Regions from separate parts of the Kitasatospora sp. NPDC087315 genome, predicted to be linked through region 3. Evidence: riboswitches for the same ligand, from Rfam matches in the RefSeq annotation. Region 3 holds a riboswitch; each other region holds the start of a gene.
What was found. Region 3 has a riboswitch for cyclic di-AMP ahead of ACIO5D_RS32965 (peptidoglycan DD-metalloendopeptidase family protein). Riboswitches for the same ligand answer to the same signal wherever they lie in the genome.
Positions count from the first base shown of each region.

Region 1: linked by a shared signal. The riboswitch ahead of ACIO5D_RS02960 (transglycosylase family protein) and the one ahead of ACIO5D_RS32965 (peptidoglycan DD-metalloendopeptidase family protein) in region 3 are both predicted to bind cyclic di-AMP.
Region 2: linked by a shared signal. The riboswitch ahead of ACIO5D_RS07020 (transglycosylase family protein) and the one ahead of ACIO5D_RS32965 (peptidoglycan DD-metalloendopeptidase family protein) in region 3 are both predicted to bind cyclic di-AMP.

Region 1 covers NZ_JBIUYD010000002.1:13,962-17,939, reverse strand. The annotation lists gene ACIO5D_RS02970 (LacI family DNA-binding transcriptional regulator) at 1-666, shown strand, start outside; gene ACIO5D_RS02965 (hypothetical protein) at 725-925, opposite strand; gene ACIO5D_RS02960 (transglycosylase family protein) at 1,111-2,409, opposite strand; cyclic di-AMP (ydaO/yuaA leader) riboswitch at 2,396-2,566, opposite strand; gene ACIO5D_RS02955 (hypothetical protein) at 2,950-3,978, shown strand, end outside.
Region 2 covers NZ_JBIUYD010000004.1:6,984-10,961, forward strand. The annotation lists gene eno (phosphopyruvate hydratase) at 1-1,249, opposite strand, end outside; gene ACIO5D_RS07020 (transglycosylase family protein) at 1,494-2,381, opposite strand; cyclic di-AMP (ydaO/yuaA leader) riboswitch at 2,387-2,558, opposite strand; gene ACIO5D_RS07025 (cytochrome P450) at 2,783-3,978, opposite strand, start outside.
Region 3 covers NZ_JBIUYD010000030.1:37,345-41,322, forward strand. The annotation lists gene ACIO5D_RS32960 (MFS transporter) at 1-833, opposite strand, end outside; cyclic di-AMP (ydaO/yuaA leader) riboswitch at 1,229-1,387, shown strand; gene ACIO5D_RS32965 (peptidoglycan DD-metalloendopeptidase family protein) at 1,391-2,359, shown strand; gene ACIO5D_RS32970 (DUF2470 domain-containing protein) at 2,596-3,327, opposite strand; gene ACIO5D_RS32975 (MFS transporter) at 3,497-3,978, shown strand, end outside.

The DNA.
Region 1 (3,978 bases), on a different contig from region 3:
GTCTTCGTCTCCGGCCTGCACGCCGACACCACCGCCGACCACGACCGGTACGCCCGGCTGGCCGGCCGGCAGGTGCCGTTCGTGCTGATCAACGGCTACAGCGAGAAGATCGACGCGCCGTTCATCTCGCCGGACGACCGGGCCGCGATGTGGATGGCCGTCCAGCACCTGGCCGAACTCGGCCACGAGCGGATCGGCCTGGCGGTCGGGCAGCGGCGGTACGTACCGGTGCTGCGCAAGATCGAGGGCTTCACGGCGGCCATGCGGGCGGTGCTCGGCAAGACCCAGGAGGAGGCCGAGGACCTCGTCCACCACACGCTGTTCAGCGTGGAGGGCGGGCACGCGGCGGCCGGCGCGCTGCTCGACAAGGGCTGCACGGCGATCGTCTGCGGCAGCGACATGATGGCGCTCGGCGCGATCCGCGCGGTGCGTCAGCGGGGCCTGGCCGTCCCGCAGGACGTCTCGGTGGTCGGCTTCGACGACTCGCCGCTGATTGCCTTCACCGAGCCGCCGCTCACCACCATCCGCCAGCCGGTCGAGGCGATGGCCACCGCCGCCGTCGACGCTCTGCTGGAGGAGGTCGGTGCGAACGCCGCCCAGCGCGGGGAGTTCATGTTCCAGCCGGAGCTGGTGATGCGCGGCTCCACCGGGGCCTGCCCGCGGTGAACCGGTGCCGGGGCCCCCGGGGAGCGAACGCTCCCCGGGGGCCCCGGCCGTGCCGCGCTCAGCCCTCCTGGACGGTGGGGCGCTCCTGGTTCACCCGTTGTCCGTCGGCGGCGTCGCCGGTCCGGGTCCCGGTGCGCCGGCCCCGGGCGAGGTGGTCGCGCGGGACCAGTTCGACGGCGTCCTGCGGGTTCGTGGTGCCGGAGAGCGTCATCGCGTCGATGGCGAGATCGGCGTCGAGCGTGACGGTGACCTGGGCCATGTGACTCCTCCTCGGGTACGGAGCAGCAGCATGCCCTGCCGGCGCCCGCGTTGACCACCGGTGGCCCCGCCGGTACCCGGCCGGTGCGCGACGGCCGGGGGAGACAGGCCGAGGCCCCCGGGGAGAGCGACCAGACTCTCCCCGGGGGCCTCGGGGTCGGGGGCGTGCCGGGCACGCCCGGCGGGTCAGACCCGGCCGGCGAAGTCCGGGGCCCAGTTGGCGACGGTCTGGGTCCGCACGCCCGAGCTCGGGTTGGCGGCCTCGACGTACTTCCCGCCGCCGATGTAGATCGCGACGTGGTAGACGCCGGAGTCCTTGCCGTTGTTGGACCAGAACAGCAGGTCGCCCGGGAGCAGGCTGTCCAGCGAGACGTGGGTGCTGGCGGCGGCCTGGTCGGCGGCGACGCGCGGGACGGAGACGCCCGCGGCGCGCAGCGCGGCCTGGGTCAGACCGGAGCAGTCCCAGCCGCCGTTGCCGGTGCCGCCGTAGATGTAGGCCTGACCGACCTTCGACTGGGCGAAGGAGACGGCGGCGGCCATGCTGCCGGTGGCGGTCTGCGCCGGGGCCTGGGTCTGCGCCGGGGCGGCGGGCTTGGCGACCGGCTTGGCGGCGGGCTTGGCGGCGGGGGCCTGCGCGGCCGGGGTCTGCGCGGCCGGGGTCTGTGCGGCCGGGGTCTGTGCCTGGGTCTGCGCGGCCGGCTTGCCGGTGGAGGCGCCGGTGGCGCCCTGGCCGGACTGCTGGGCCTGGCCGCCCTTGCCCAGGGCGAGCTGCTGGCCCGGGTAGATGACGTGCGGACCCTGGGTCAGGGTGCCGCGGTTCAGCTCGTACAGCCGCTCCCAGCCGCCCTGGACGTTGTTCTTGTCGGCGATGGAGGAGAGCCAGTCGCCCGCGATGACGGTGTAGTCGGTCGGCTGGGCCTGGCTGCCGCCCTTGGCCTGGGCGGAGTCGGCGGGGGCCTGGCTCTTCGCCGGGGCCGGGGTCTGCGCGGGGGCCTGCGGGGCGGGCTTCGGCGCGGGGGTGGCGGCCGGGGCGGCCGGCTTGGTGGCGGCCGGCTTCGCGGCGGCCGAGGTGTCGACGGCGGCCGGGGTGCCGCCCTTGGTCAGGCCGGCCTTGACGGAGCAGACGGGCCAGGCGCCGGGGCCCTGCGAGGCGAGGACCTTCTCGGCGACCGCGATCTGCTGGTCCTTGGTGGCCAGGTGGGCCTGCGAGGCGTACGCGGTACCGCCGAAGGCGGCCCAGGTGCTGGAGGTGAACTGCAGGCCGCCGTAGAAGCCGTTGCCGGTGTTGATGGCCCAGTTGCCACCGCTCTCGCACTGGGCGACCTTGTCCCAGGTGGCGACCGGGGCGGCGGAGGCGGTGCCGGTGGTGAGGCACGGGACGGTCAGGCCGACACCCGCGACGCCGACGGCGGCGATCAGGCGGCGGGCGCGACGGGGCAGACTGGTGCCGTTGACGGGCAGCATGAAGACGCGATCCTCTCCCACGCCTGCGAGGTGAGCTGTCGGATTCGGGCTGGAGTTGCCCGGCCGCGCCGTGGCGCGGCTTCACCCCTAGCCCTGAACCGGTTTCGGGAACCGGTCCGGGGCGACTTACCTGTGGGTCCCCCGCTCCTGCCGTGGTGCGTTTCTGCGCTGCCAGCACAACCGACGGCAGGACTCGGCGTTGCGGATGGGCTGGGTTCGTGTAGCCACGAACGGGGAGCACGTTAAGCAGACTCCCGTTCAAACCGCAAACATGTGTGATGCCCGTCACGGTTTACGGGTGAGGGGTTGATTGGCTGTCCACCATGATCAGAAATGACCGATTTTCGGCAACGCCCCTGCGGCCGGACCCAACTGCCTGTGCTTCAGGACGTCAGTACCGACGCGGCCGTCCGGCGGGAGGGCTGCGCGGTGATGGCCAAGGACGAGGACCCGCGTGCCGGGCGCCCGACCGTCAGGCCTCGGGGGGTGCACCGCCGGGCAAAACGCCGCAGAGTGGACATATCGCCCGAACGGCCCCGAACTCCCGTACGCCGCCGGACGATGCTGCGCTGGCCGGCGGTCGGCACGGTGTTCGCCGCGGTCGGCGGCGAGGAGATCCTGCGGCGCTCGCTGACCGGGCGGACGCAGCCCGTCGCGGCCACCGGCATGCCCGGTATGCCCGTGGCCCCGGACGGCCCCACCGACGCCGCCGCGGCCCCCGCCGAGGGCGCGGGCATGGACCACCGGCCCGCCGGGCCGCCGCCCGTCGGCACCTCCGGGGCCGGGCCCGCCGCCGCACCGACCGTCGACCTGGCCGGCCGCCGCTGGTCCGACCCGGCCGGCTGGGGCGGTGCGGTACCCGGCCCGCGGAGCGCCGTCCGGATCGCCGACCGGGTGCTCCTCGACACCGATGCCACCGTGGGCTCGCTGCTGGTCGAGCCGACCGGCGTACTCACCTTCGCCGCCGACCGCACCCTCACCCTCGCCTCGGACGGCAACGTCGAGATCCGCGGCACCCTGGCACTCGCCCCCGAGGGCACCGCCGTGCACACCGTCCGCTTCCCGTCCGTGGACGAGCGGCGCTTCCAGGGCGACGGCGCCAAGGTGGTCGACACCGACACCGACACCGACACCGACACCGGGCTCTGGGTGACCGGCGCCGGCTGCCTGCGGCTGGACGGCGCGGCCAAGACCGCCTGGGTCCGCGCCGACCGCGAGCTGCGGGCCGGTGACACCTCCATCGGCCTGGCCGCCGAGCCCACCGGCTGGCTGCCCGGCGACGAACTGGCCGTCACCCCGACCGGCCCGCCCGACGCCGAGGACTTCTCCGCCCGCTACGACCTGGTCACCGTCCGGTCCGTCAGCGGATCCACCGTCACCCTGGCCTCCCCGCTGAAGTACGCCCACCCCCGGGTGACCGCCGGAGGGGGCGTCACCGTCGGCGCCGAACTGCTCAACCTGACCCGCGGCGTCCGGGTCGAGGGCACCGCGAAGGGCCGCGCGCACGTCCACGTCACCGGCTCCCGGCCCGCCGACGTACGGCACGCCGCACTGCGCTGGGTGGGTCCGCGCGCCGACACCGAGAAGACC
Region 2 (3,978 bases), on a different contig from region 3:
CGGCGTACTCGGCGGCGTCGTCGAGGATCTCCTCGATGCGCAGCAGCTGGTTGTACTTGGCGACGCGCTCGGAGCGGGCCGGGGCGCCGGTCTTGATCTGGCCGCAGTTGGTGGCGACGGCCAGGTCGGCGATGGTGACGTCCTCGGTCTCACCGGAGCGGTGCGACATCATGCAGCGGTAGCCGTTGCGCTGGGCCAGCTCGACGGCGTCCAGGGTCTCGGTCAGCGAGCCGATCTGGTTCACCTTCACCAGCAGCGCGTTGGCGGTGGCGGTCTCGATGCCCTTGGCCAGGCGGACCGGGTTGGTGACGAACAGGTCGTCGCCGACCAGCTGGACCTTGTCGCCCAGCTTGACGGTCATGGCCTTCCAGCCGTCCCAGTCCGACTCGTCCAGCGGGTCCTCGATGGAGACCAGCGGGTAGGCGGCGACCAGCTCGGCGTAGTACTCGATGAGCTCGTTGGCCGAGAGCGCCTTGCCCTCGAACTGGTAGGCGCCGTCCTCGTGGAACTCGGAGGCGGCGACGTCCAGGGCGAGCGCGATGTCCTTGCCGGGCACGTAGCCGGCCTTCTGGATGGCCTCGACGATGAGGTCCAGGGCCTCGCGGTTGCTGTCCAGGTTCGGCGCGAAGCCGCCCTCGTCACCGAGGCCGGTGGACAGGCCGCGCTCCTTCAGCACGCCCTTGAGGGTGTGGTAGACCTCGACGCCCCAGCGGACGGCCTCGGAGAAGGACTCCGCGCCGATCGGGGCGATCATGAACTCCTGGATGTCGACGTTGGAGTCCGCGTGCGAGCCGCCGTTGAGGATGTTCATCATCGGGACCGGCAGGACGTGCGCGTTCGGGCCGCCCAGGTAGCGGAACAGCGGCAGGTCGCTGGCCTCGGCGGCGGCGTGCGCGACGGCCAGCGAGACGCCCAGGATGGCGTTGGCGCCGAGCGAGGACTTGTCCGGGGTGGCGTCCAGGTCGAGCATGGCCTGGTCGATCAGGCGCTGCTCGGTGGCGTCGTAGCCGACCAGCTCCGGGCCGATCTGCTCGATGACGGCCAGAACGGCCTTCTCCACGCCCTTGCCGAAGTAGCGGTTCTTGTCACCGTCGCGAAGCTCCAGCGCCTCGAAGGCGCCGGTCGAGGCACCCGACGGGACAGCGGCACGGCCGGTGCTGCCGTCGTCGAGGCCGACCTCGACCTCGACCGTGGGGTTCCCACGCGAGTCGAGAATCTCACGGGCTACGACGACATCGATGGACGGCACGAGGCATCTCCTAGCGGAAGCAGGGGTCCGGCTGACGGTGATGATGTCGGCGGGACGATTGCGGAGTCGTTACGACCAGAGCCTAACCGCACGGGCTCTCAGGGCCACGCTGACCTCGGTCCCGTCTCAGCGTGTGGCCTGCCTACCCACCGGTAGTTCACCTGGTTGCCCCATGGACGGGGCCGGAAGCGGGCGAAGGGGGCCGAATCCGGCCCCCTTCGCCCGCTGTCGCCCGGTGCGGGACTCAGCCGAGGGTGAGCACCTGGCCGGGGACGATCAGGTTCGGGTTGCCGCCGACGGTGCCGCGGTTGCCGTCGTACAGCGCCTGCCAGCCGCCGGAGACGCCCTGGGCGGCGGCGATGGTGGACAGCGTGTCGCCGGACTGGACGGTGTAGCCGTGACCGCTCTTCGGCGCGGCGGCCGGGGCGCTCTGGGCGGCCGCCGGGCGGAAGTCCTGGCTCGCGGCCTGGCCGGCGTACTGCTGGTAGACGCTCTGGTGGCTGGTCCAGTACCAGGCACCGTTGTTCTGGTACCAGTACACCTTCGCGTCGGCGTCCCAGCCGGCCTTGCCGGAGAAGCCCGGGGCCTGGGTGTTCTGCTGCGCGGGCTGGGCGGGCTTCGCGGCCGGCTGCGGGGCCTGCTGCTGGACGGGCTTCTGCGCGGGCTTCTGGGCCTGCTGCTGAACCGGCTTCGGCTGGGCCGGCTTCGGCGCGGCGGGCTTGGCGACGGAGGTGTCGACCGCGGCCGGGGCGCCGCCCTTGGTCAGGCCGGCCTTCTGGGAGCAGACCGGCCAGGCGCCCGGCCCCTGCGAGGCGAGGACCTTCTCCGCGACCGAGATCTGCTGGGCCTTGCTGGCCTGGTTGGCCTGCGCGGCGTACGCGTTGCCGCCGTACGCCTTCCAGGTGCTGGAGGTGAACTGCAGGCCGCCGTAGAAGCCGTTGCCCGTGTTGATGCTCCAGTTGCCGCCGCTCTCGCACTGGGCGACCGCGTCCCAGGTGGAGGCGGGCGCGGCCGAGGCACCGGAGGCGGTGAGGAGCGGCATCGCGAGTCCGACGCCGGCCACACCGGCGACGGCGATGGCCTTCTCGGCCTGGGTACGACGACGGTGACGGCCAGTTCCAACGAACAGCATGAAGATGTCCCTCTCCGCACGCCTGCGAGGTGAGCTGTCGGGTTCGGACCGGGAGGTGGCCCGGCCGCGTCACGCGGAACGTCTCGGCCCGCGCGGGCGGCTTCACCCCAAGCCGTGGGGGACGGCAACAAACCTGGTTCCCCCGCCCCTGCCCAAGGGTTCTGGTCGATTTCCCGTGACGCGGCGGGCAGGATTCGGCGTCCCGCGCACGAGGTCCGCAGCAGCGGACTCCAGGGAGGTTAGACAGATCATCACATCAATCACAAGCTCATATCGCCCACATCACACAGAAATTACGGCCCGTGGTCATACGCCTACCAACCGAGGTGCTATGTCCGGTTTAATGGTGATTCAGGCCACGTGGAGCGGGTCGACGGCACCCGACTGACGCGCCGGAAACCTCAGTCGACGGTCTCGGACGACGGCCTCTCCGGGGTGAATTCGACCGGCAGTTCACGAAGTCCACGCATGATCAGACCACCGCGCCACCGCAGATTCTCCGGGCTTTCGGCTAGCCGCAGATCGGGCAGCCGGGAGAGCAGCGTGGCCAGTGCGGCCCGGCCCTCCAACCGGGCCAGCGGGGCGCCGATGCAGTAGTGGATGCCGTGCCCGAAGCCGAGGTGCGGGTTGTCCGTCCGGGCCAGGTCGAGGGTGTTCTCGTCGGAGAACCGCGCCGGGTCCCGGTCCGCCGCCGCGAGCACCACCAGCACCGGGTCACCGACCGGGATGTCCACCCCGCCGATGGCCAGCGGGGTGGTGGCGAACCGCCAGGTGGCCAGCTCCACCGGGCCGTCGTAGCGCAGGAGTTCCTCGATGCCGGTCTCCAGCAGCGCGGTCTCGCCGCGGACGATCGAGTCCTGCAGCAGGGCCCGCTGGCCGGGGTTGCGCAGCAGCGCGTAGGTGCCGTTGCCGATCAGGTTGACGGTCGTCTCGAAGCCGGCGAAGAGCAGGATGAAGGCCATCGCCGCGGCCTCGTTCTCGGTCAGGTGCTCGCCGTGGTCACTGGCCCGGATCAGACCGGAGATCAGGTCGTCGCCGAGGTCGGCCCGCTTGCGGTGGATCAGCTCCAGCAGATACGCCCGCATCTTCCGTACCGCGCGCCCGACGCCACCGCGCTGACCGCCGCCGTGGCGGATCATCATGCCCGCCCAGTCCCGGAAGTCGTCCTGGTCCTCGGACGGCACGCCGAGCAGGTCGCAGATCGCGTAGATGGGCAGCGGGAAGGCGAACTCGTGGATCAGGTCCGCCGAGCCGCGCTCCGCGAAGCCGTCGATCAGCCGGTCGGTGAGCTGCTGCACCCGCGGCTCGAACTCGGCCACCCGGCGCGGCGTGAACGCCTTCGACACCAGCCGGCGCAGCCGGGTGTGGTCCGGCGGGTCGATGTTCAGCAGGTGCGTCATCAGATCGGCCTGCCGCTCCCCCGGAATGCCCACCCGGCCGGTGCGGTGCGCCTGCCCGCTGTGGTGGGCGGGGTTCTTGGAGAGCCTGCCGTCGGCGAGCGCCTGCCGGGCGTCCGCGTACCTGGTCACCAGCCAGGCCTCCACCCCGCTCGGCAGGGTGGTGCGGTGCACCGGCGCGTGCTCGCGCAACCACGCGT
Region 3 (3,978 bases):
ACCAGCGGGGAGAACCCGGAGACCGTCTGCAACTGCACCACCAGGAGGAAGAACACTCCGCTGAAGGCCGCGTACACGCAGAGGGTGACCAGGTTCACCGCGGTGAACAGCCGGGAGGAGAAGAGGCCGAGCGGCAGCATCGGCTCCGGGCTGCGGCGCTCCACCGAGACGAAGGCCGCCCCCAGCAGCAGGCCGGCCACGCCGGTCACCCAGACGGACGCGGACACCCCTCCACCGGCCGCCGTCAGCGCGTAGGTGATCGCGCCCAGGGTCAGGGCGGCGAGCAGTGCGCCGAGGACGTCGAACCGGCCGGTCGCACTCTCGTCCCGGCTCTCCGGCACATGCCGGGCCGCCACCGCGACCACCAGGACGGCGAGCGGGACGTTCAGCAGGAAGATCCACCGCCAGCCGGGGCCGTCCACCAGCCAGCCGCCGAGGAACGGCCCGACCGCGGCCGACACCCCGCCGAGGCCGGACCAGAGGCCGACCGCCGCCGAGCGGTCGTCCGGGTGGAAGACGGCCTGGAGCATCGCCAGTGAGCCGGGGGTGAGCAGGGCGCCGCCGATGCCCTGCACGGCGCGGGCGATGACCAGCACGCCGATGGTGGGCGCGGCGGCGCAGGCCGCCGAGGCGACGGCGAACCAGACCACGCCGATCAGGAACACCCGGCGGCGGCCGTAGCGGTCGCCGAGCGCGCCGCCGAGCAGGATCAGCCCGGCCAGGGTCAGCAGATAGGCGTTGAGCGTCCATTGCAGGGCGGCGAGGGGGGCGCCCAGATCGGCGCCGATCCGGGGCAGGGCGACGTTCACCACGGTGCCGTCGAGCATCGCCATGCTGGAGCCGAGCACCGTCGCCAGTAGTACCCAGCGACCCTGCGCGGTGCCCAGGCGCAGGGTGCCGGCCTCGGAGGTGGCCACCGCCCGATCGTGCGCCCCGCGGGCCGACGTGACAAGGGTCACCGGGGGGTGTGTCGGCGAATGGCATTCCGTAGGTGATCGCGTGCGTACTGACGCGGATATCGGCGGAGTGTCGCCGGGCGGTCGCTCCAGGTCAATGGATTGTGTGCGTACCGTGCAGCCGATCATTCGGAGTGTCACGACGCCTCGGGGCTTTGTGGTGACTTCACGTGATCGACATTGCTTAGCCCGTACGGATGGGTTTTAGTTCAGCGACCGCCCGGCCACGGCCCGGGCGGCCACCGGGTGGAACGCCTAGTCCTGCCGCTGCCCGGTGGTGCGAACTGAACTCTGTACGGCAGGAGCGGGGGACCCAAAGGTAAGTCGCCGGACCGGAATTCACGGTCCGGCTTGGGGTGAAGCCGCATTGCGGCCGGGCAACTCCAGCCCGAACCCGACAGCTCACCTCGTAGGCGTCGGAGAGGAAATCTTCCATGCCCGCACAGGCTCGTCGTATCGCCCTGCCCCGCGCCGCCCGCATCGGTATCGCCACCGCCGTCACCGGCGCCGCTTTCGCCCTTCCGCTGGTGACCGCGATCAGCGCCCAGGCCCACACCGCGCCGGCCGCGAAGCCCCGGCAGAGCAACTCCTCGACCGCCGACGCCGCCCCGGCCGCCGCCCCGCAGCAGGCCGCCCCGGCCGCCGCGCCGGTCGAGCAGAGCTACCAGGTCGTCGGCGGGGACACCCTGTCGAAGATCGCCGACGCCAAGCAGGTCGAGGGTGGCTGGCAGGCGCTGTACGAGCAGAACCGCTCGGTCGTCGGTGCCAACCCGAACCTGATCTTCCCGGGCCAGAAGCTCGCGCTCGGCGCCAAGGCCGCCGCTCCGGCCGAGGCCGCCAAGCCGGCCGCCCCGGTTGCTCCGGCCGCTCCGGCCGCCGCGCCGAAGCCGGTTCAGACCGCCAAGCCGGTCAAGCCCGCCCCGCAGACCCCGGTCCAGACCAAGATCGAGGTCGCCAAGCCCGCCACCCCGGCCCCGGTTACCGTGGCCGGCGTCGCCAGCTACGTCTCCCCGGTCGCCAGCCCGAAGCTCGGCACCGCCTACGGCGTGGCCGGCTCGATGTGGTCCTCCGGCCACCACACCGGCGCCGACTTCGTCGTCTCCACCGGCACCCCGCTGCGCGCCGTCGCGGGCGGCACCGTGGTGAAGGCCGGCAACGGCGGCGCCTACGGCAACGAGGTCGAGATCAAGCTCGCCGACGGCAAGTACGCCCAGTACGCGCACCTGTCCTCGATCGGCGTCAGGATCGGCCAGACCGTCACCGCCGGCCAGCAGATCGGCCTTTCGGGCGCGACCGGCAACGTGACCGGCCCGCACCTGCACTTCGAGATCCGCACCGGTGCGGGGTACGGCACGGACGTCAACCCGATCGCCTACCTGCGGGCGCACGGCGTCGCCATCTGATCGGGCATCAGAACCACCGCTGGGTGCGGGGCGTACGGCCACTCGGGATGGTCATGTCGGGTGACCGCTCGACCGGGTGATCGCCGCACCGACAGTGGCACCCTGGGCGCGGGACACGCCCAGTCGGCCGGCCCGGCTCGCGAGAAATCCTCTCGCGAGCCGGGCCGGCCGTTTTCGTTTTACGTGACGCCAAGGGAAGTTGACGTCTGGTCAGCCCAGTTGACCGGTGGCCTGGTTCAGATCCGGTGGGCGGGCAGCGCGCGGTGTGCGGCGGTCAGCAGCTGGTGTACCCGGTGGCCGAACTCGTCCGCGTCCCGGGCGGGTTCGGGGAAGACCAGACGGACGTCGCGATGGCCGTGCGGGTGGTCCAGGCGCAGCACCAGGCCGTACCGGTCGAGGGCCAGCGGGCGGATCCCGGGCCGCTCGGTGAGTAGGTCCGGGTCGAGCAGGCGGGTGAGCACGGCGAGCGCGTCCGGGTGGTCGTCGGCGAGGTGGGTGAGCAGGCCGGCCTCGTAGCGGGCGAGCGGGTCGGGCCCGGCGAGGGCGAGGTCGGCGCCGGTCAGCGCGGTGGTGCCGTACGGGGTGGAGAGGACGGCGTGTGCGACGTCCAGGCGCAGGTGGACGCCGAGCCCGTCGTCGGCGAGGTGGGCCAGGTGGAGCCGGCCGGCCAGGGAGAGCCGGCCGCGGACGCGGTCGCGGACGGCGACCGGGGCGATGTCGGTGAGGTCCAGGACGACGGCGAGCCCGTCCTGCGCGCGGGTGGCGGCGAGGGTGAGCGGCGCGTCGAGGGGGGCGTGGAGGCGCAGCCGGGAGCCCTGTACCGCGATCGGGGTGTCCAGCTCATGGTGCTCGCCGCAGGCGCGGATCACCACGGAGGAGGTGGCGGTGAGCAGACTGCAGACCCGTTCGGCGGCGGTGGGTTCGGGCGCCTCCGGCGCCTCGGGTGCCGTGGTGTCCACGGGGCTCATGGCTGACCTCCAGTAAGTTAGGTGAGCCTAACCTAATCGCGCCGAGGGGTGCTGGCAAGCGTGGCGTATGTTCACCTGGGCAATATCCGGCGCTTGCAAGTATCTGGATGGTAGACGTATTGTCGGCGCTGGTAGTTGCACATGCAATCGTCTTGGAAAGCAGACTCTCATGCCCCTCGCGCTCCTGGCGCTGGCGATCAGCGCCTTCGGCATCGGCACCACCGAGTTCGTGATCATGGGCCTGCTGCCCGAGGTCGCCGGCGACTTCTCGGTGTCCATCCCCACCGCGGGCCTGCTCATCTCCGGCTACGCGCTCGGCGTCGTGGTGGGCGGACCGCTGCTCACCGTCCTCGGCACCCGGATCCCCCGCAAGGGGATGCTGCTGATGCTGATGGGCCTGTTCATCGCCGGAAACCTGGTCTCCGCCGTGGCGCCCGCCTTCGGCCTGCTGATGGTCGGCCGGATCCTCGCGGCCTTCGCGCACGGCGCGTTCTTCGGGATCGGCTCGGTGGTCGCGGCCGATCTGGTCGCCCCGCAGAAGCGGGCCGGCGCCATCGCCCTGATGTTCACCGGGCTCACCGCCGCCAACGTCCTCGGCGTGCCGATGGGCACCCTGCTCGGCCAGCACTTCGGCTGGCGGTCCACCTTCTA